Regions from separate parts of the Devosia sp. WQ 349K1 genome, predicted to be linked through region 1. Evidence: predicted binding sites of a transcription regulator. Region 1 holds the regulator's gene; each other region holds the start of a gene.
What was found. The regulator LexA, encoded in region 1, represses DNA repair genes until DNA is damaged. The targets are predictions, from matches to a motif close to TGTTCNNNNTGTGTTCNG.
Positions count from the first base shown of each region.

Region 1 (5,408 bases):
AACTGCTCGCCGCTGGCGAAATCGATTATCCAAAGTTCATTGAATTGGTTGCGTCTTCGGCCCCGTCGACTGGCTATTGCAACACCATGGGCACAGCGACAACGATGAACTCGCTGGCTGAAGCTCTTGGCATGCAGCTGCCGGGTTCTGCAGCGATTCCAGCGCCGTATCGTGACCGTCAGGAAATGGCCTATCGCACTGGCAAGCGTGCGGTGGAGATGGTGCGTGAAGACCTCAAGCCATCCGACATTCTGACCAAGGAAAACTTCCTCAACGCTATCGTGGTCAATTCGGCCATCGGCGGCTCGACCAATGCGCCAATCCATATCAATGCGATTGCCAAGCATATTGGTGTCGACCTCAATATCGACGAGTGGCAGGAGCATGGGCACAAGGTGCCGCTCTTGGTGAACTTGCAGCCAGCGGGTGAATATCTCGGTGAGGACTATTACCACGCGGGCGGTGTGCCTGCGGTGGTGAATGAGCTTATGAAACAGAAGCTTATCCACGAGAACGCCCCAACCGTGAACGGCAAGTCGATTGGCGAAAACTGCCGAAATCGTCCGATTGAGGACGACAAGGTCATCCGTCATTTCGACAATCCGATGAAGTCGGAAGCGGGCTTCCTCGTGCTACGTGGCAATCTCTTCGACAGCGCCATTATGAAGACCTCGGTGATCAGCCCCGAGTTCCGCGAGCGCTATCTCTCCGATCCGCAGCATCCGGGCATGTTTGAGGGCAAGGCGGTGGTGTTTGATGGTCCTGAAGACTATCACCACCGGATCGACGATCCCTCGCTTGCTATTGATGAACATACGCTGCTGTTCATGCGCGGCGCGGGGCCAATCGGCTATCCAGGCGCTGCGGAAGTGGTGAACATGCGTCCGCCTAGCTATCTGATTAAGAAGGGCATTTCGTCCCTTGCTTGTATCGGTGATGGTCGTCAGTCGGGCACGTCGGGTTCGCCTTCGATCCTCAACGCGTCGCCTGAAGCGGCGGCTGGTGGCAACCTCGCGATCCTGCGGACGGGCGACCGGGTGCGGATCGACCTCAATAAGGGTGAAGCGGACATTCTCATCTCGGACGAGGAAATCGCCGCCCGCCGTTTGGATCTGAATGCAGAGGGCGGATACAAATTCCCCAAGCATCAGACCCCTTGGCAGGAAATCCAGCGCGGCCTGGTCGGCCAATTGGGCGACGGCGCCATTCTGCGTGGTGCCGACAAATACCAGCGCATTGCCCAGACCGAAGGTCTGCCACGCGACAATCACTAAGCGCGATATGCGTGAGAAAGGGCCCGCGAAAGCGGGCCTTTTTATGCGTCCAGCCAGCGTGGCCGCGATTGGCCTATCTGTGGCTTTTGGCTGGCACTTATGGGCGTCAGCTTTGGCGCGGACATGGCCTTTTAGGGCGCGAAGGGGCGCGTCCTTTAGAGCGGGGATATATGAAAATGGAGGCGGCGCTCGGGCTTAGCCGTGAGCGCAATGCTCGGCTTTGCGCGTGTACTGGCTCAGCGCCTGTGATGTCGAAGGTCGGCGAGCGGGCGTTGGAAGAATATACGCCACTCCGGGGCGCGGGGAGTATCGTGGAGGCGTGTTACAAGAACCAACGCCGCGCAGAACAAAGGGGCAGAGTTTTTCAACTTGCCCCTCCGCCAATTCAGTATTTCCGCATCAGGCCGACCAAGCGGCCCTGAACCCGGACCCGATCGGGCGGGAAAATGCGGGTTTCATAGGCCGGGTTGGCCGCTTCCAGAGCGACCGTATCGCCCTTGCGGCGCAGACGCTTAAGCGTCGCTTCCTCATCGTCGACAAGGGCGACGATGATTTCGCCGTTCGAGGCCGTATCCTGCTTTTTGATGAGGACGGTGTCGCCATCAAAAATGCCTGCGTCGATCATCGAATCCCCACGCACTTCCAATGCGTAGTGTTCGCCTGAGCCGAGCATTTCTGGCGGTACAGCGATGGTGTGCGAGTGGGTCTGGATCGCTTCAATGGGCGTGCCTGCTGCAATGCGGCCCATAACCGGAATGGAGATGGGGCGAGCATAATCGTCAGCGGCGGATGGAAGAGCACGCGCTGGGGGCGCGGCAACCTTGCCGAGAGTGCCTTCAATGACGCTGGGCTCGAACTTTGATTTACGGCCACCCAAGGTCGGGTTCATCGAATCCGGGAGCTTCACCACTTCGAGCGCACGGGCGCGATTGGGAAGGCGGCGGATAAAGCCGCGCTCTTCGAGGGCCGTGATGAGACGGTGAATGCCGGATTTGGACGCCAGATCAAGCGCATCCTTCATCTCGTCGAATGACGGAGGAATACCGCTCTCCTTCATCCGCTCATGGATGAACATCAGCAATTCGTGTTGTTTTTTCGTCAGCATCGGCCCCAGACCCCAGAATCGGAACATAGACGGAACGACTATATGTGTTCCTCAAATGTTCTGCAAGTGTTGCCATGTTCCTGTCAGCACTGCCAAACGACTGTAATATGCGCATGCATAGATGGGTGGTTTTGGCCGGTCCAAGCCCGGGACCCAAACATGCGTAAACGGGTCACAGGCACAGTGCGGCGTTGAGGAGCAAATGCGACTCGTCAGCAAGACGGAACAGATTTAAAAAACCTTAATTTTCAACTTGCCAACCAAGCGTCTTCGCTCGCTAGATAGGCAAGAGAGATTTTTGTTCGTTTTTTGCACACTCATTGGGGGTTAAAATGACCGCTCTAACGAAATTCGGTCGACGCGCCTTTCTTTCGGCGGCCGCACTCGGCGTCGCAGCTCTGTCGCTGACCGGGTCGGTATTGGCGCAGGATGTGACCAAGATTGCAGCTGTGTGGACCGTTCCGGTTGAGCAGCAGTGGGCATCGCGCCTCCACCTCGCGCTGATCGCAGCGCAGGAACGCGGCGAGATCGAATATGTGTATTCGGAAAACGTGTCGAACACCGACTATGAACGCGTCATGCGCGAATATTCGGAACAGGGCGCTAAGCTGGTGATCGGTGAAGCCTTCGGTGTTGAACAGCCAGCGCGTGCCGTTGCTGAAGAATACCCAGAAGTGATGTACCTGATGGGGTCCTCGCTCCAGCCAGTTGAACCAAACTTCGCCACCTTCGACAATTTCATCCAAGAACCAAGCTATTTGACCGGCATGGTTGCGGGCATGAAGACCGAAACCAATAAGATCGGTATGATCGGTGGTTACGCTATTCCAGAAGTGAACCGTCTGATGAACGCCTTTATGCAGGGCGCGCTCTCGGTCAACCCAGAGGTGAAGTTCTCGGTGAGCTTCATCAACTCCTGGTACGATCCTCCGAAGGCCAAGGAATCGGCATTCGCTATGATCGATGCGGGCGCGGACATTCTGTACGCAGAGCGTTTTGGCGTGTCTGACGCTGCCAAGGAACGCGGCGTTCTGGCCATCGGCAACGTGATCGACACCGCAGCGGATTACCCAGGCACCATTCTGGCGTCGGCGCTGTGGCACGGCGAGCCAATGATCAACAAGGCAATTGCCGACATTAAGGCTGGCAGTTTCACCGCTTCGGATTACGGCATTTATGCCTTCCTCGAGCACGGTGGTTCGAGCGCAGTTTATGATGAAGCGCTTGCTGGTGCGGACGCAGTTGCTGCCGCTAAGGCCAAGGAAGCTGAAATCCTTGCTGGTACTTTCAAGGTCGACATCAACGACGCTGAACCAAGCTCCAGCATGTAATCCTTTTTCTGGCCGGGTGTGGGTTTTCCCACGCCCGGCCTATTCTATTTTTTGGGGGCGGCAATGACCGACCAACAGGGGGATGTGGTGCTCTCACTTGAGGGTATCACCAAGCGCTTTGGCAAACTCACCGCGAATGACGGGATTAATCTCAGTCTCAAGCGGGGCGAAATCCTAGCCCTTCTGGGGGAAAACGGCGCCGGCAAAACGACATTGATGAACATTCTCTTCGGGCACTATGTGCAGGATGAGGGTGTGGTTCGTGTTGCGAGCGAGGCTGGCCTTCAAATTTTGCCTGCCGGTTCGCCTGGCGCGGCGTTGAAGGCCGGAATTGGCATGGTCCACCAGCATTTTACGCTGGCGGAAAACCTCGGCGGGCTCGACAATATTCGTCTTGGCACCGAGGGCATGTTTGCGCTTGGGGGCAAATCTACGGCGCGCAAGAAGGTGGAAGCCATTATTGCGGAGAGTGGGCTTGATGTGGACCTTGATCGTCCTGTCGCCAGCCTCACCGTGGGCGAAAAGCAGCGCGTTGAAATCTTGAAGGCGCTCTATCGCAATGTCCGCGTGCTTATTCTGGATGAACCCACCGCGGTTCTGACCCCACAAGAGTCCGAAGGGCTCTTCACCGTTCTGCGCCGCTTGGCTGCGAATGGGCTGGGCGTTATTTTTATCTCTCACAAGCTGGGTGAAGTGCTCTCCGTATCGAGCCGTATTCTGGTTCTGCGGGGCGGCCGCAAGGCCGGTGAGCTCGTCACTGCAAATTCTGATCGTCGCGATATTGCCGACCTGATGGTGGGCAAGGCTGTGGCGGAAGTGAAGCGTACGCCCGCAACGCCGCGCGAGCCGCTGATGAGCTTTGCCAATGTGTCGCTTAAGCAGGGCTCGACCCGTCAATCACTGCGCAATGTCAGCTTTGAACTCAAGGCTGGCGAAATCATCGGTCTGGCCGGTGTGTCGGGCAATGGCCAATCGGGCATTGCCGCACTGATCTCGGGGCTTGCTGTTCCGGACGCTGGCGAAGTGCGCCTTTATGGCGAAGCGCTGACCAAGGCGGACCCGCGTGCGCTGGTTCAGGCTGGTGTGGCGCGCATGCCGGAAGATCGTCAGCATGACGGCGTCGTTGGCACGATGAGTGTTGCTGACAATATCGCCATTGAGGAAGTGCGCAGCGCGCCATACTCGCGCTATGGCCTGCTCAATCGTAAAGCCATGCAGCAGCGGGCGACGGAAGCGATTGCGGCCTATGACGTGCGTTGCCCGGGGCCGGACGCCGAAGCGCGGCTGCTCTCTGGCGGCAATGTGCAGAAGTTGATTTTGGCGCGCGTTCTGGAGCGTTCGCCGCGCGTTATTCTGGCGAACCAGCCCACACGCGGCCTCGACGTTGGCGCGCAATCGGAAGTCCATCGCCGCATTATTGCAGCGCGTGACCGTGGCGCCGCCGTGATGGTGATTTCGGAAGACCTGGACGAATTGTTCGCGCTGGCGGATCGCTTCCTTGTGGTTCACGCCGGGGAGGTCAGCGACGCTGGCCCGAGCGAAAAGCTCGACCGCGGTACGATTGGTTTGTTGATGGCAGGGCAGGCAGCATGAGTTTGCGTCTTGAAAACCGCGCTGACGCTTCTGTCGCGCTCAAACTGCTGGTTTCGCTTGGCTCCGGCATTGCCGCGCTCTTGCTGGTGGCTATTCCTGTTCTGG
Region 1 covers NZ_JAENGO010000001.1:278,253-283,660, reverse strand. The annotation lists gene JHL21_RS01220 (IlvD/Edd family dehydratase) at 1-1,274, shown strand, start outside; gene lexA (transcriptional repressor LexA) at 1,660-2,379, opposite strand; gene JHL21_RS01210 (BMP family protein) at 2,712-3,710, shown strand; gene JHL21_RS01205 (ABC transporter ATP-binding protein) at 3,774-5,303, shown strand; gene JHL21_RS01200 (ABC transporter permease) at 5,300-5,408, shown strand, end outside.

Region 2 (5,408 bases), on a different contig from region 1:
GCTTTGGGTCGTGGCCATGCACATCACCGAGGTGCCAGACATGCTCGGCCTCATTGTCCGCAGCGCGTTCGGTCTTGAAGCTGCTGGTGGCGGGATCGCGGGCGCGATGCTCAACGGTGTGAAGCGTGGTCTTTTTTCCAACGAGGCCGGCATGGGCTCTGCGCCCAATATCGCCGCAGTTGCAACGCCTGACCCACACCACCCTTCATCGCAGGGCTTCGTGCAGGCGCTGGGCGTATTCATCGATACCATTCTGGTGTGTACTGCAACTGCGCTGCTTATTCTGCTTTCCGGGGTTATGGTTCCGGGCAGCGAGTTGACTGGCACTCCGCTGACCCAGGCCGCCATGACTGTTCACATCGGTGGGTTCGGCAATGCCTTTATCGCCATTGCGATCTTCTTTTTCGCCTTCACCTCCATCATCGGCAATTACACCTATGCCGAAAATGCCATGACCTTCCTCAAGCTGGGCAATTTCCCTGCGCTTACAGTTCTGCGCTTGGCCGCTATGGGCATGGTGATCTGGGGCTCTGTTGAAACCGTGGCGACGGTCTTTAATGCGGCCGACGCGTCCATGGGGCTGATGGCGACGATCAATTTGATCGCCATTGTTCTGCTCTCCGGCACGGTTGCAAAACTGACCAAGGACTATGTTGATCAGCGTAAGGCGGGGAAGGTGCCAACCTTCCAGGCCTCGGATTATCCTGAGCTCGATGGCAAGATCGATCATTCGATCTGGAACAGGCAGGACCCCGGCTAAACTGTTTTTGGCCTAAAAAACCTGCGCTCGCTGCCGTGACACCGGGGGCGGGCGCTTTATTTTTGCCCTCGCGGGCCCTATAAGCAGCCCGATTTTACAAATTCTCGCCGAGGTAACGAATGGCTGGCCATTCCCACGCCAAGAACATTATGCACCGCAAGGGCAAGAGCGATGCTATTCGCTCTAAGATCTTTTCGAAGCTCGCCCGCGAAATCACCGTGGCGGCCAAGATGGGTCAGCCTGACCCAGCGTTTAACCCACGTCTGCGTTTGGCCATCACCAATGCGCGCTCGCAGTCGATGCCAAAAGACAATATCGAACGCGCAGTGAAAAAGGCGTCCGGTGGCGACGCTGAGAACTATGACGAAATCCGCTATGAAGGCTACGGCCCGGGTGGTGTTGCCGTCATCGTTGAAGCGCTGACTGACAACCGCAACCGCACGGCCTCGAACGTTCGTTCGTACTTCTCCAAGAACGGTGGCGCCTTGGGTGAAACCGGTTCGGTCGGCTTCATGTTCGATCGCGTTGGCGAAATCACCTACCCGGCTGCAGTCGGTTCGGAAGACAAGGTCATGGAAGCGGCGATTGAGGCCGGTGCCGATGACGTTGAGAGCGACGACGAAGGCCACTACATCTACACCAGCTTTGAAGGCATGGCCGAAGTCTCGGCCGCGCTTGAGCAGGTGTTGGGCGAAGCTGAATCGGTCAAGGCCGTCTGGAAGCCTCAGAACCGTACGCCGATTGACGCTGAAAAGGGTGCAACCCTGATGAAGCTGATCGCGACCCTCGAAGAAGATGACGACGTTCAGAACGTCTACTCTAACTTTGACATGAGCGAAGAAGACGCTGCCAAGCTCGTCTAATTGAGCAGCATTTCGAGTTTGAAATCCCCGCCTCGCGCGGGGATTTTTTTATGCGCGGCGCACAGGGGCCGGGGGCAAAGAAACGGCCGCTACTTCCACCATATTGCGCCCGGCCTTTTTGGCCGCATAGAGCCCCTGATCAGCACAGCGGAACAGTTCTGAAAAACTGATTGGTGCGGCGAAACTTGCGCCCCCAATACTCACGCTGAGCGGATAGGGCACGCCTCGCGGTGAAAAGCTCGCCCTGCGGATGCCGCGGCGAATGCGTTCTGCCACCAGAAAGGCGCTCATGCGATTGGCGCCCGGTAAGTAAACGCCAAATTCCTCGCCGCCCAACCGCCCGACCAGCGCGCCGGTGCGCACAATACGGCGCAGCGTCGCCGCAATGAGGGTCAGGGCAATGTCCCCCTGATCATGACCATGGGCATCGTTGATCGCTTTAAAATTATCTGCGTCAATAACGAGAAGGGCACCACTGGGCGTGCCTTCGCGGTCACTGAGAAACTCCTGCGTTAGCTCCGTGAACGCACCTCGGTTCAGGCAGCCGGTGAGGCTATCGGTATTGGCCAAGCGCGCCAGTCGAAGGTTTTCGACCGCCAGCTGGCGCATTCGCATTGTGAACAAGTAGAATAAGGGCAGACCGACCAGCAGCGGGGAGAGGGTCGCCGCGCCAAACAGGCGGATCGAAAGATCGGATGTGAGCTCTGCGCTCGAGAAGAACACAGCCACCACAATCCACGAAACGACCACGCAGCAAACCGGGCCGAAAATGCTCCAACGGGTTACGCTCGACCAGCTATGAAATGGCCCCGCTTTCCTGTGGCTTGCAACGCGTTTGAAGCGTTGTCGTGCATATAAAATAGCTGAAAGTCGCCAGTTGGTAACGCGCTGCGTGTCCATGCCGTTTGCCCCCAAAAGCATGCGCGTGACGCTAGGCGAGGCTTTCTCAATTAATGCTTGCCCGAATTGTTAAAGCTTTATTCATCCACTGGTATATCGTTTGTTGCCAATTTGTTCACTTTGGCCTTGGTAGGCTGCGCGAAGCTGACTACAAGGTAATCCATGAGCACTCCCGTTCGAATCATCGGCATCGACCCTGGCATCCGCCGTTGTGGCTGGGGCGTTATCGAGGCGCAGGATAATCGGTTGCGCTTTGTCGCTGGTGGTACGATTACCCCTCCGACAACAGGCGAACTGGCCTCGCGGCTGGCATTTTTGTCCGAAGGGCTAAATGGCGTTTTGGACGCTCATCAGCCTGATGAAGCCGCAGTGGAAGAGACATTCGTGAGTGCGGGCGCTCGCTCAGCGCTTATCCTTGGCCAAGCGCGCGGCGTTGTTTTGGTGACGCCTGCTTTGCGCGGTCTGCCCGTGGCAGAATATGCCGCCAATCTCATCAAGAAATCCGTTGTCGGCACGGGCCACGCGGATAAGGCGCAGATTGGCCTCATGGTCAAAACACTGATGCCGACAGCTGTTTTTAAGGGCGCGGACGCAGCCGACGCTTTGGCGATTGCGATTTGCCATGCCCATCACCGTGTTTCAGCGATGCGCATGGGAGCCTATGCATGATCGGCAAGCTTAAAGGTCTGGTCGATAGTTTTGGTGATGATTACGCCCTGATCGATTGCGGTGGCGTCTGCTACCAAGTGTTCTGTTCGGGCCGCACGCTGCAGTCATTACCCAGTGTTGGCCAAGCTGGTGTGGTCTTTATCGAGACCATCGTGCGCGAGGACATGATCCGGCTTTATGGCTTTGCCACCGAAGCCGAAAAGAGCTGGTTCAATCTTCTCACCTCAGTGCAGGGCGTGGGTGCACGCGTGGCCTTGGCCATTCTGTCAATCCTCACGCCGTCTGAACTCTCGAGCGCTGTGGCTCTGCAAGATAAGGCCATGATCGGGCGCGCCAATGGTGTGGGCCCCAAACTGGCTCTGCGTGTTGTGACCGAACTTAAGGGCAAGGTTCCAGCCATTGGCGCTGTCGATGCTGGCACTCTGGGCTTGCAGGCCGCGCTTGGCGAGGGCGTTGCCGCAACCAATATTTCCGATGCCGTGTCGGCGCTGACCAATTTGGGCTATTCCAGCCAGCAGGCGTCTGCTGCCGTGGCGCGCGTGGTGCAAAAGGAAGGCGACGATACCGCAACCGAAAAGCTTATTCGTCTGGGACTTCGCGAGCTCAGCAGTTAAGCTCTCTTCAAATTGGGGGAGAGTGATTTTGGCAACGAAACTTCAGTCTGCATGTGTGGCACTGGTTATGCTCGGCGCGGCGAGCTCTGTAACGGCGGCCCAGGCCGACCAAAATGAAGCTGTCGCTGTGGCGATTTGGTTTGTGGAAGCGGATGGGACGTCAAAGCCCTATTATTTCCACGATTTGAATAACCCCTTGCCGCGCTGGTCGTGCGAAGCGCGACTTGACTACCTAACGAAATTGCATTTTCGCAATACAAGATCCAATCCGGACCTCAAGAACAAGCAGGCGACAAGGTCGTCCTGTGTTCCGGTCCGCAACATAAAGTAAGCTTGCGCGTGCCCTCAATTACCAACCCTTCCACCGGTCGCGACGAAAATCTCGATGTGTCGTTGCGCCCGTCAGGCTTTTCTGACTTCGTCGGACAGGCGGCGGCGCGCGCCAATCTGGAAGTGTTCATTCAGGCCGCAAAACAGCGCGGTTCGGCGCTGGACCACGTTTTGTTTGTTGGCCCGCCCGGCCTCGGCAAAACGACGCTCGCGCAGATTATTTCCAAGGAATTGGGCGTGGGTTTTCGCGCGACCTCGGGCCCGGTGATCGCCAAGGCGGGGGATCTTGCGGCGCTGCTGACCAATCTTGAAGAGCGCGACGTGCTTTTCATCGACGAAATCCATCGTCTCAATCCCGCCATCGAAGAAGTTCTCTATCCCGCTATGGAAGACTTCCAGCTCGATCTGATCATCGGGGAAGGGCCTGCGGCGCGTTCGGTTCGTATCGATCTGGCCAAGTTCACGCTGGTTGGTGCAACCACACGTGCGGGCCTACTCACCACGCCACTACGCGATCGTTTCGGCATACCGGTTCGTCTCAATTTCTATACGCCTGAAGAGCTGGTCAAAATCGTCACGCGTGGGGCGCGCCTTCTCGGCATGCCAATGTCGCCCGATGGCGCCATGGAAGTCGCGCGTCGCTCGCGCGGCACCCCGCGTATCGCCGGACGCCTGCTCCGTCGCGTCATCGATTTTGCCATGGTCGGCGGCGCTCATGAAGTGACACGCCAGATTGCCGACGCTGCACTCTTGCGTCTCGACGTCGATAGCCGGGGTCTTGATCAGCTCGACCGCCGTTATCTCACAACCATTGCCGATTTCTACAATGGCGGTCCCGTCGGTATCGAAACGATTGCCGCTGCGCTCTCCGAGCCGCGCGATGCGATTGAAGAAATCGTCGAGCCTTACCTCTTGCAGCAAGGCTTTATTCAGCGCACACCGCGCGGGCGCATGCTCACCTCAATCGCGTTCCAACATATGGGACGCGGTGTGCCGCAAGGCTTTGTGGGCATACAGTCGACCCTGTTTGAGGAACCCGAAGAGTGAATGAACGGCATATCATCAGCTTTCCCATCGGTTCTCAGCGGTTCAACTTCCGCGTTGCCGGGATCATTGTGGTCGATAATCACGTCCTGATTTGCAGCGAAGATGATGATGACTATGCCATGCTGCCTGGCGGCCGGATTGAGCTGGGCGAAGACAGCAAGTTTTCGCTATCGCGCGAGATCGCCGAAGAACTGGATATGCCCGGCCGCGTTGGGGCTCTGGTGG
Region 2 covers NZ_JAENGO010000004.1:77,752-83,159, reverse strand. The annotation lists gene JHL21_RS09285 (sodium:alanine symporter family protein) at 1-760, shown strand, start outside; gene JHL21_RS09280 (YebC/PmpR family DNA-binding transcriptional regulator) at 880-1,623, shown strand; gene JHL21_RS09275 (GGDEF domain-containing protein) at 1,672-2,373, opposite strand; gene ruvC (crossover junction endodeoxyribonuclease RuvC) at 2,686-3,192, shown strand; gene ruvA (Holliday junction branch migration protein RuvA) at 3,189-3,806, shown strand; gene JHL21_RS09260 (hypothetical protein) at 3,835-4,137, shown strand; gene ruvB (Holliday junction branch migration DNA helicase RuvB) at 4,146-5,183, shown strand; gene JHL21_RS09250 (NUDIX domain-containing protein) at 5,180-5,408, shown strand, end outside.
Region 2: the regulator LexA is predicted to act here: its motif matches at 2,625-2,642, upstream of ruvC (crossover junction endodeoxyribonuclease RuvC).

Region 3 (5,408 bases), on a different contig from region 1:
GGTTCCTTGCCCACTCACAGGCCGGGCACGCGACTTAGACGCCTGTAAACTGCCCGGACGCAACGCCATGGGAATTGTGATCGCGCCAGCACCCGCCAGAAGAAGACCTCCCGATCCGAGCAACACATTCCGTCGCGTCAGCTTCATCCCGACCATCCTAAAATCACGTCATGACAACGAAACCTCAGGCGGCGTGGGTGGTTCCTCTTGATAACAATTGTGCAAGTTTGAGCAGAGCATAGCGTCGTCCCCTGCCACGAAAACCGCAGCATAAGCCGACCAAAAAACAGAACGCCGAATACCAAAAGGCCCCGAAAACTTTCGTTTTCAGGGCCTTAAAATTGGTAGCGAAGCCCAGATTTGAACTGGGGACACACGGATTATGATTCCGCCGCTCTAACCAACTGAGCTACTCCGCCTCAAGGGCATCAGCGTTGTGCGCCGATGAGCGACTTACTAAAACCGTCTGCTTTTGAAGTCAAGCGCTTCAGCACCAAGGCTGTGAATATCCTTTTCCATCATGAGGTTTCGCACAAGTGTCAGATCCGATTGGAACTTTTCCATTTCCTCCTGCCGCACTGCAGGGTCCGGCAGCCTTAGGAGATAGGAGGGGTGATTGGTCACAAAAAGGAGCGCACCATTGTCCAATGCGAACGGCTTCCCGCGGCTCTCGGCAATAGAAACGCCGCGCCGACCGAGCAAGCTCTCGGCCGCTGTCGCGCCCAAGGCCACGATTACTTTGGGCTTCACCATAGCAATCTCCATATCGAGCCAGAACCGACACGCTTGAACTTCGCCAGCGTTAGGCCTTTGGTGGATCCGGCGCTTGCCCCGCGGTTCAAATTTGAAATGTTTGACCGCATTGGTCACATAGATCTTTTTTCGGTCGATCCCGACCCGACCCAAAACCTCATCAAACACTTGCCCCGCAGGCCCAATGAAGGGCTTTCCCGCCAGGTCCTCGCTGTCGCCGGGCTGTTCCCCGATAAACAAAAACTCTGCGTTTTCCGGACCTTCGCCAAACACGGGCTGGGTGGCGAATTCGTGAAGCGGACAGTTTTTACAAGAATGAATTGCCTCCCGCGCGTCGGCGAGGATTTCAATATCTACCGGCTGCGATGCCACAACGCGGTCCTGCATCCGCATATGGCGCGCTGGCGGTTGCGAGCTTGCCTGCGCAATCATCTGCAATTCCATTGCCTTGGCATCACGGATGAGGCTTCCAATCTCTTCGGCCTCAGGCAGGTTCTTCCAATATTTGACCGGCATCTCCGATTTCATCATCGACACCTTCAACCGCGCCGGATTGAAAATGGACCGATAATAGGTGCGCCAATCGTCCTCGACGCTATCCTCTTGCGGAACATCGCTCTTTTGGCCACCAGGCCCAAAAGTGAGCGTCTCCGTATCCCAAAAGGCGCTGGCAGAGGGTGTGATAATGGCCCAATCCATGCTGGCAAAGCGGCGTACGAAAAAGGGCGCCGTCGCCTCGAGCACAAAGTGTTCCGGCTCAAACCACGAGAAAAAATGTTCGCCATTGGCGCAGCTCTCGTCTTCGAGCCGCCGAAACCGCACAAAGGCTTTCATTTTGTGGCTGTCTCGTCTCACCCCGGAGGCGAGCCGCGTCAGCAGAAGCATGTCGCGATCAGAGGCGACATGCACCAGAGAGCGGTCTTTTTGCAGCCGCCACAACAATCGATAAAGCCCGTCGAACCGAGCAGGATCGGAGTGCTGTATCGCGCCACGCGCCAGCTCAATAAATTCCTTCGGCACGGATCCCACGGGGCCATTGGCTTCCGGCAGCAGCTCCTCCCCCGCTTCGAACAGCCCGTTTTGGTCTGTCCCATAGCGCCAAACAACGTCATGCGGCGCAACGCCTGCCGCCAACAGGCGACGCGCCTTGCCGCGCCATTCGTCAAGATCGTTGGGCTTGATCAGTCGGATCGCCAACATAGCGCTTAAAACAAGCTCATTTGCTCAGGTGGCGGCGCGAGGCGCTCACGAAGCTTTGCATCATCGGTCAACCCGCCCGGCGTCCAATCAGAGGCCGCGATAAAGGGTCGAACCTTGTCGATAGACGCGGCCATCCTCGCCACATCTTCAAGCCTCAGGCGCTGGAACCGACGAGAAGCGATGATGCGATCAACGCTACGCACGCCAAGCCCAGGCACGCGCAGCAACATTTCCCGATCAGCGCGGTTCACATCCACGGGAAAATTCTGTCGCTGTTTCAGGGCCCAAGCCAATTTGGGGTCAATCGCAAGATCAAGCAGCCCCTGATCATCCCCACCCGAAACAATTTCAGGGACATCAAATCCATAAAACCGAATAAGCCAATCGGCCTGGTAGAGCCGATGTTCCCGCATCAGCGGCGGTGCCTTCAGCGGCAGGCGCGACGATGCATCGGGAATGGGCGAAAATGCAGAGTAGTACACCCGCTTCAGCCGATAGCCCGAATAAAGCCCGGCCGCGCGGGTAAGGATTGCGCTGTCATTGGCCCCGTCTGCGCCCACGATCATCTGCGTGGACTGCCCGGCAGGCGCGAATTTCTGCTTTTTAGCCTTGCTCAACAGCGGCTTTTTATCGGGCTTAGCCTCATCCAATTTGCCCCGCAAATTGGCCATGGCCGTACGGATTTCCGATGGTCGCTTTTCGGGGGCCAAGGTTTCCAGCGCCACGTCGGTCGGCAGCTCAATATTGGTCGAGAGGCGATCGGCCCACCGTCCGGCTTCAATAAGCAGCTCCGGCGCGGCATTTGGGATAACCTTAAGATGGATATAGCCCTTGAAATGGTGCACTTCGCGCAGCGCTTTGGCCACGCGCACCATCTCCTCCATCGTATGGTCCGGCGATTTAATTATCCCCGATGATAGAAAAAGGCCTTCAATATAGTTGCGACGGTAAAAATCGAGCGTGAGGTTGACGACCTCTTCGACAGAGAACCGCGCGCGCTGAACATTGGAGGACGAACGATTGATGCAATAAGCACAATCATAGATGCAGAAATTGGTCAGCAGCAGCTTGAGCAGGCTAATGCAGCGGCCATCGGGTGCATAGGAATGGCAAATGCCGCTCCCCTCGGTCGAGCCAATCCCCTTGCCGTCCGAACTATTGCGCTTCGCCGTGCCGCTCGACGCGCAAGACGCATCATACTTGGCTGCATCGGCGAGAATAGCGAGCTTACGGTTGAGAGTCAGCGGAGCCATTGTTCATCCTTTGTTCTCGCCCTTGTAGCGCGACAAGCGGCGGGATGAAAATAGGATTGCAGGAATGTGAAGTGGACTTATCCCCGCCCCTTCACAGCCTGTCAGAATGTCGATCCACAAATAGACGCAGGATCAATCACCCGAAGTCAGAACCACAACTCAACGACATTACCGCCGCGAATGGAATGGTCAGCCGGCCGATGTCACGAACTATAGCCGCCTTCACACCTTCGATCGACGCCAGCCTGCGGCCCGAGCTTCTTGTTCGGAACAAAACCAGCGCTCTCCATGCGACGCGCTAATGCGGGTCTCGGCGTAATAACGCTGCCCGGGAACGTGGTAGATCTTCTCGCCACGAGTGCTGACGTTGCCCTTAATGTTACAACGCGTTCCTTCTTGCGCAAAGCTGTCAGATACCGGAAAACAGAAAACAATCGCGATAAGCGCGAGAGCCACAATAGAAATATTCTTCGTCATGAAATCCTCCGCAGGGATTTCAGCATAGTCAATAATTTCTCGCAAGTTTTGTGAATCACCATACTCTTAACTGGAACGAGCCAGAACATGGATAGCGATCACACACGCCTATTCAATTACACATTCGGCAAAATCTATGTGCTCTATCTGCAAAAAATTGAGCGTAAAGGACGCTCGAAAGAGGAACTCGACCAGGTCTTGTTCTGGCTCACCGGCCACAATGCGCAGAGCCTGGCCGAGGCGATAGCAGATGAACGCACGCTTGAAGCCTTCTTTGCCCGAGCGCCAAAACTCAATCCTGCTAAGTCACTCATAACGGGCGTGATCTGCGGTGTCCGCGTTCAAGACATCGACGATGAGACCGTTCAGAACATCCGCTTCATGGACAAATTGGTCGATGAATTGGCCAAGGGCAAAGCACTCAGTAAAATCATGCGAAGCTAATCCAAGCCCGTGCTTGAGCCTAACCCGCTGCATACCGGCAAAAATCAGTAAGTACTATTTACAGAACATCCTTGACCGCGCCCTAGGCGATCAGCGTAAATCACTGAGCGAGCACAAATTGCGGGCAGGAGAATAAGTATGAGACTTGCGTGTTTCGGCGCAGTGGGGATGTTGGCTTTGGCCCTAAATCCGGCTTTTGCGCAAGCAGAGCCAAGCGAGACCAACCAAGATTTCATGGCTTTAGAAGCCGGCGTCCCGCTCGAACTACTCCCCGGGGAAGTCGTCGGTGATGCACTTGGCCAATATAGATTCACCTTAGAGTTCGCTCCGACACAAAACAACGAACTCGCTCTGATCAAGAATATGCTTGAACGAACTGGCGTTTTTGCCAGCGTTCTCGACGAGCTGTCCGACCAGATCGCCCTTCCTGAAACCGTGCCCGTGATTTTCCAAGAGTGCGGCGAACCCAATGCCTACTGGAGCCGCAACGACCATACCGTAACCATGTGCTACGAACTCGCGGCCCAGTTCTTTGATGATTATTCGACGCTGGACAACAAGTTCGCACCAATTTTCCCATGGGCGGACCACCGCCAAGTCACCATTGGCTCAACGCTTTTCGTGCTCCTGCACGAAATCGGCCATGGAATGGTGACACTCTTCGACTTGCCCATCACCGGCCGCGAAGAAGACGTGGTCGATCAATTTGCAATCTTTATCGTCACCAACTCCGATGAAGAGGATCAGGCACTGGCGGAGCGCCCGTCGCGCCTAGCCCTCTTGGCCGCCTATGGCATGATGAGGACAGAACTGCCGATGGAACGTGCGCCGCGCCACTACTGGGGCGATGAGCACAGCTTAGCGCAACAGCGCGGCATGGACATGCTCTGCATGGTATTTGGCTCCGATCCCGACGCTTACTCCTTACCAGTAATGCCCGGTTTCACCATGATCGCCGACTACGCCGCGCAGAACCCAGACGCCTTCACAGGTCCTGCACTGGTTGAAGCGCTGAACCGAGCGGACGATCTCAATCTCATCCCGTGGATGCGCGCTCGGCTGTGCCCTATGGACTATGCCAAATATGAGGCGAGCTGGGACTATTTGATTGAAACTTTCATGACCCCGAAGTCGAACTGAGCGGGAACGAGGAGACACACATGAAACTCACATCTCTCGTTCTTGCCACAGCGGTTCTCTCCCTTGGCGTAACCGCAGTCTTGGCTCAGGACACCGGCGCCGCAGATAATGTTGAAACGCCAACCCTGATCGAAAAAGCTG
Region 3 covers NZ_JAENGO010000004.1:182,527-187,934, forward strand. The annotation lists gene JHL21_RS09760 (FAD-binding oxidoreductase) at 1-147, opposite strand, end outside; tRNA gene JHL21_RS09765 (tRNA-Met) at 343-419, opposite strand; gene JHL21_RS09770 (UdgX family uracil-DNA binding protein) at 457-1,953, opposite strand; gene JHL21_RS09775 (putative DNA modification/repair radical SAM protein) at 1,959-3,206, opposite strand; gene JHL21_RS17720 (hypothetical protein) at 3,429-3,683, opposite strand; gene JHL21_RS09785 (DUF2200 domain-containing protein) at 3,771-4,127, shown strand; gene JHL21_RS09790 (DUF4344 domain-containing metallopeptidase) at 4,266-5,267, shown strand; gene JHL21_RS09795 (DUF4344 domain-containing metallopeptidase) at 5,288-5,408, shown strand, end outside.
Region 3: the regulator LexA is predicted to act here: its motif matches at 3,207-3,224, upstream of JHL21_RS09775 (putative DNA modification/repair radical SAM protein).

Region 4 (5,408 bases), on a different contig from region 1:
GGGGACACCCCCAGCTAACCGGCGCCGTCCGGCAGGGCGATGATAAAGGCCGCCACACGACGACCTCGCGATCGCTCCATGCCATGGCAGGCGGTGGTTGGGTGATCGACACGCCGGGCGTCCGGAGCTTGCACCTCAAGGATGTGGCGCAGGGCCTCGATACGCTCTTTGCCGAGATCACCGAACTCGCGCCCTCTTGCAAATTCCGCAACTGCAGCCATGACCATGAGCCCGGATGCGCCGTGCGGGCGGCTGTTGCCACTGGCGAGCTTGATCCAGAGCGCCTTGAGCGGTGGAAGAAACTGCAGGCTGAAAGCCGGGGGTAAGTGGGGCTAGTTTCTCACGACATTGAGAAGCTATTGGCCGTTTGCACCCTGTACGCACAGAATTGACCCTCTATGCAATATTTCTTACCGTTCCATCGGGAATGGAGGGGGTGTTATGGGTCGGGATGAGAATGTTGCTGCGACGAATAAAGTTGCAAAGATAGGTTTTATTAGGGCGATTGCGCTGTCCGTAGATCGTTCTGTTGGTAAGGTTGTTGAGTCTCGGAGCTATATTCTAATATGGTTCATTGTGATCGGCACTTTCTTGCTTGCTTGTGCTTTTTCACTTGGGGTGGGCTGGGTTCAATTTGACGGCCGTCTCGTAAATGGACGAAACGTCTTTGATGGGGCAGGGAACCCTGTTTCTGCCAAGGAAGTAGGGTACTTTAGCGCGGTAAACTGGTCGTTATTCGGCGTTGTTATCGCCCCGGCTATCGTCTACTTCGGACTTTGTACTGTTAGCGCGTTCGACAGCACGCTTTATAAGCTCTGTGCCAATGGCATACTACGTGACGGCAATCTTGATGCCGTTCAGTACGCACATGTCCGGCGCCTTTGGGAGCAGCATGCTTCCAAGAATAGGTTTTTATTTTTCCTAATCTTCGCGATGGTGATGACGCTGATGCTGAGCGATTGGTGGTCCGTGGTTGCGGTTCCACTGCTTGATCCTGCTGGCGTGACAGCCCTGTTGTCAGACCCTTCGATGGAATATGATTGGTCGGTCGCAGCGCTGTTTTCTGGGACCAAAGTTTCGCTCTGGCCCTTGTTAATATTTGGCTTCGTCGGGTACGTCGTGCTTGCGGGGCTGGTGCCTGCTATCGTGATCTCTGTCACGATCTGTACAATCTACTACATGCACTTTGTGACTAATCTATCGGTTCAGAACGCCGACGGATCGAAGAGCGTCGTTCAGTTCGCTGCTGTTCACATGAAGGCGGATGAGGCCGATACCCGTTTTGGCTTTTCAGCGTTCTCTGAGTTCTTCAATTACTTCCTACTGATGTCGCTGCTCATTTTGGCTGGCCTATGGTTGATGAGCGTTCAAAATGTTTATCTGCGCGACGAGAGTAGTGCGGATTTATACAATTTTATTATTGGAGAAGTTCGAAAGTATCATGAGCTCGCCAATGGCGGCAGTGCTCAAGAGTTCTTATATTGGTTTATCCGGCCAGCAGAGCGGTTTTACTACAATTCTCAAGTGGCGTTCGCGTTTCTACTAACGCCCTTTGTGTGCATCATTGCAATCCTTGGTTGCTGGTTTGTTTTGCGGGTGAAGGCACAGCACGCGAGGCAGTATTCATTACAGCACGCAGATCGTATCGCTGCTGAGCAGGGCATTGATCCAGATCTTTTCCGTTTTCGTTTGCAGAGGGACATGGATGTTTGGCCGGTAGGGTGGATCACCTCTCGCCGTCTAGTGACGCTAATGCTCCTGCTATTTGTATCCCTGGTATCCTACCGCATCATCGCTTTTCCGCTGCTGTTTGGATTCGGGATTGGCATATTTGAACTCATACGACGGCTTTTCAGCCCGTCGCAGTGACGGCGTCGACCAAGCCATTCGAGCATAGCTCTCACGGCCTTCTCCGCTGGGATCGGTCCACTGGACCGATCCCTTCACGCTCCGAAGCCCCAAAGGGAGAGGTGAAGGGGACGGAGGACGAGCGGTGTTGGTGGGGGGGGCTGTGGAGAGGCGTCCCGTTTTGGAACGTCAATGGGCTGTTTTATCAATTTCAAACCTGAGACGCCTGCAATCCCTCGCTTGACGGTGTGAAGGGCTAAAATAGTTTGGCGACTGTGCAGTTTACCTCTTGGTCAGAAGTCTTACCAAACCCCAAAGATTAACGAAGATTTCACCAAGCTGAACGGGTTTTGGGGATTGCGGGGAGATTGAGGGGCGCTGTGGACAGGCGCTTGTGTGTTGTGGGGATAAAGCCGCTATATATAGCCGTGAACAAAAGCGGATTTATGCGTTGGCGTCGATTCGGTTCTGCTTCGTTCCAACTTTGTTCTGAGCGTTAAAATGCCAGCGATCACAGGGAAGACAGTGTGCTTTTCCGAGACGCGTGCGGAAGGTACTCGCAACTGCCGCAAGGACGGACTACATAGGCCCTAATGAGTTTCCGTCCTAACGCCCCGGTCAAGGCAATCCTTGGCCCAACAAACACTGGCAAGACCTACTTCGCCATCGAACGCATGTTGGCCCATCCCACCGGGGTGATTGGTCTGCCGCTGCGCTTGCTGGCGCGCGAGGTCTATCAGCGCGTGGTCGAGCGTGTGGGCGTGCAGGCGGTGGCGCTGGTAACGGGCGAAGAACGCATCGTGCCGGAAAAGCCGCGCTATTGGGTGGCGACGGTTGAAGCCATGCCCACCGATATTCACGTCGATTGCGTGTGTATCGACGAAATCCAAACCGCGATCGACTTTGACCGCGGGCATGTGTTCACCGACCGCATTTTGCACACGCGCGGCTTGCAGGAAACCTTGCTGCTGGGGTCGCTGACCATGGCCGGGGTGATCTACAAGCTCGTTCCGCATGTCGAGATTATCGAGCGTCCGCGCTTTTCGCAGCTGACATATTCGGGCTCAAAGAAGATGAGCCGCTTGCCAGCGCGTTCGGCCATTGTCGCGTTTTCGGCGCGGCAGGTTTACGCCATTGCCGAATTGATGCGCCGCGAACGCGGTGGTGCGGCGGTGGTGATGGGGGCTCTCTCGCCCCGCACGCGCAATGCACAGGTGGAGCTCTATCAAAACGGGGATGTGGATTTCCTCGTGGCGACTGACGCCATCGGCATGGGGCTCAATTTGGATATTGGGCACGTCGCTTTTGCCGACGATAGCAAATTTGATGGGCGGCAGAGCCGTCCATTGACGCCTTCCGAGCTCGGGCAAATCGCGGGTCGCGCCGGTCGTCACAAGCGTGACGGCACGTTTGGCGTGACCGGTGGGACCGAGGGATTCGACGAAGAATTGGTTATTGCGCTCGAAACACACGACTTCGAGCCGATAAAAGTGGTGCAATGGCGCAACAGCGCGCTAGATTTTTCATCTCTAGAGCGTCTGCATGCATCACTAGAAAAAGCGCCTAGCGACAGAACTTTAACCAGAGTTCCTGTGGCTACAGACCAATTGGCACTAGAATTTCTGGCCAGAAATGAGGCGGCAAGCCTCGTAAAAGGCCAGAATAGCGTCAAACTCCTCTGGGAATGTTGTCAGATACCTGATTATCAGGGCATCTCACCTGCTGCGCATGGTGAGATCGTAACGCGCATTTACTCGGACTTAAGGCGAAAAGGTTCTGTCAACGCAGACTGGATTGCCGAGCAGGTGCGCTTTTGCGACAATGCAGAGGGCGACATTGACACTCTGAGCAACCGGATTAAGCAAATCCGGACTTGGACCTTTGTCGCAAATCGTAAAAACTGGCTTGAAGACCCAATTCATTGGCGCGAAAAGACGCGAGACATAGAGGATCGACTGAGTGACGCTCTACATGAACGGCTCACACAGAGGTTCGTCGACAGGCGCACCAGCGTACTGCTCCGCCATCTGAAAGACAAACGTATGGTATCTCCCGAGATCAATGAACGTGGCGAAGTGCGGCTGGAAGGCCACCTCATCGGCACGCTCGAAGGCTTCCGCTTCACCCTTGCCCGAACAGAAGGCGACACTGACGCCAAGGGCGTTCGTACCGCGGCCGAGTCTGTGGTCGCGCCGGAGATTCACCACCGAGCCGACCGGCTCGCGGGTGCGCCGAACGAAGAATTTGTGCTGACGACCGATGGCCGTCTGCGCTGGCGCGGTGAAGTTGTGGCGGAACTAGCAGAAGGCGATAGCCTCTATCGTCCGCGTATCATCACTCTGGCTGACGAAAGCCTGACCGGTCCTGATTTGGACCGCGTGCAGGATCGTCTGTCGCTCTGGCTCCGCCACCACATCAACACCGTGCTTGAGCAGGTGATGAGCCTGGAAGCGCCGGCCGACGTCGAAGGCACCGCTCGCGGCATCGCCTATCGCCTGTTCGAAAACCTTGGCGTCATGCCACGCGCGGCTATGGCCGACGATGTAAAGGGTCTGGATCAGGACGAGCGCGGCAAGCTGCGTAAGCTGGGCATCAAATTTGGTGCTTACCACATCTACCTGCCGCTATCGCTCAAGCCCGCGCCTCGCGAGCTGGCACTGATTCTCTTCGCTTTGAAGAACGGTGGCGTGCGTCAGGCAGGCGTGACCGATATTCCGCACATCGTGCTGTCGGGCCGCACCTCCTTCCTCGTCGATCCTGAAGTCGATACGCGCCTTTATGAGGTTGCAGGCTTTAAGGTTGCCGGTAAGCGCGCTGTGCGTATCGATATTCTCGAACGCCTTGCCGATATCATCCGTCCGCTGATCGCGCTCGATGCATCGCGCCCATACCAGGGTGAGTTGCCAGTGGGTGCTGCCGAAGCCAATGGCTTCCGCGTCACGGTCGAGATGACCTCGCTGCTGGGTTGCTCGGGCGAAGATTTCGCCTCGATTCTCTCTTCGCTGGGCTATCGCCTGCGCAAGACCGTTAAGGTTGCGGCGCCGGTTGAGGTCGTGGCGGATGCGCCAGCGGCCGATGCTGCTGACGCGGTTGCAACCGAAGAGGCAGCGCCTGCTGCTGAAGCGGAAGTGGCTGCACCGGCTGCTCCAGCTGAGCCTGAGTTTGACGAAGTGTGGTTCCCAGGTGGCCGTCGCCACAATGAGAACAGCCAGAATCGTCGTCCTGAAGGCCGTGGCCGTCGCCCAGAGGGCGAAGGTGCGCAGCAGCAGGAACGTCGTCCGAACGAGCGTCCGCGCAATAAGGGCCCACGTCGTCCTGAAGGCGAAGAGCGCAACACGCGTCCGGCTGGCAAGACCCGCCCTGAAAAGACCGAACGTCCGGAGAATCGCCGTCCTCCTCAGCGCGAAGAGCGCAAGGTGGCCTTCGATCCGAACAGCCCGTTCGCAAAGCTTGCCGCGCTGCGCGGCAAGTCCGAGTAAGACAAATTGGGACCGGGCGAGGTTCCGCTCCGCAAGGAGCGGCTCGACCGGTTCCTCTTTTTCTCGCGTGCCGTAAAATCA
Region 4 covers NZ_JAENGO010000006.1:29,200-34,607, reverse strand. The annotation lists gene rsgA (ribosome small subunit-dependent GTPase A) at 1-326, shown strand, start outside; gene JHL21_RS12515 (hypothetical protein) at 442-1,869, shown strand; gene JHL21_RS12510 (helicase-related protein) at 2,442-5,327, shown strand; gene JHL21_RS12505 (RNA-binding S4 domain-containing protein) at 5,334-5,408, shown strand, end outside.
Region 4: the regulator LexA is predicted to act here: its motif matches at 2,323-2,340, upstream of JHL21_RS12510 (helicase-related protein).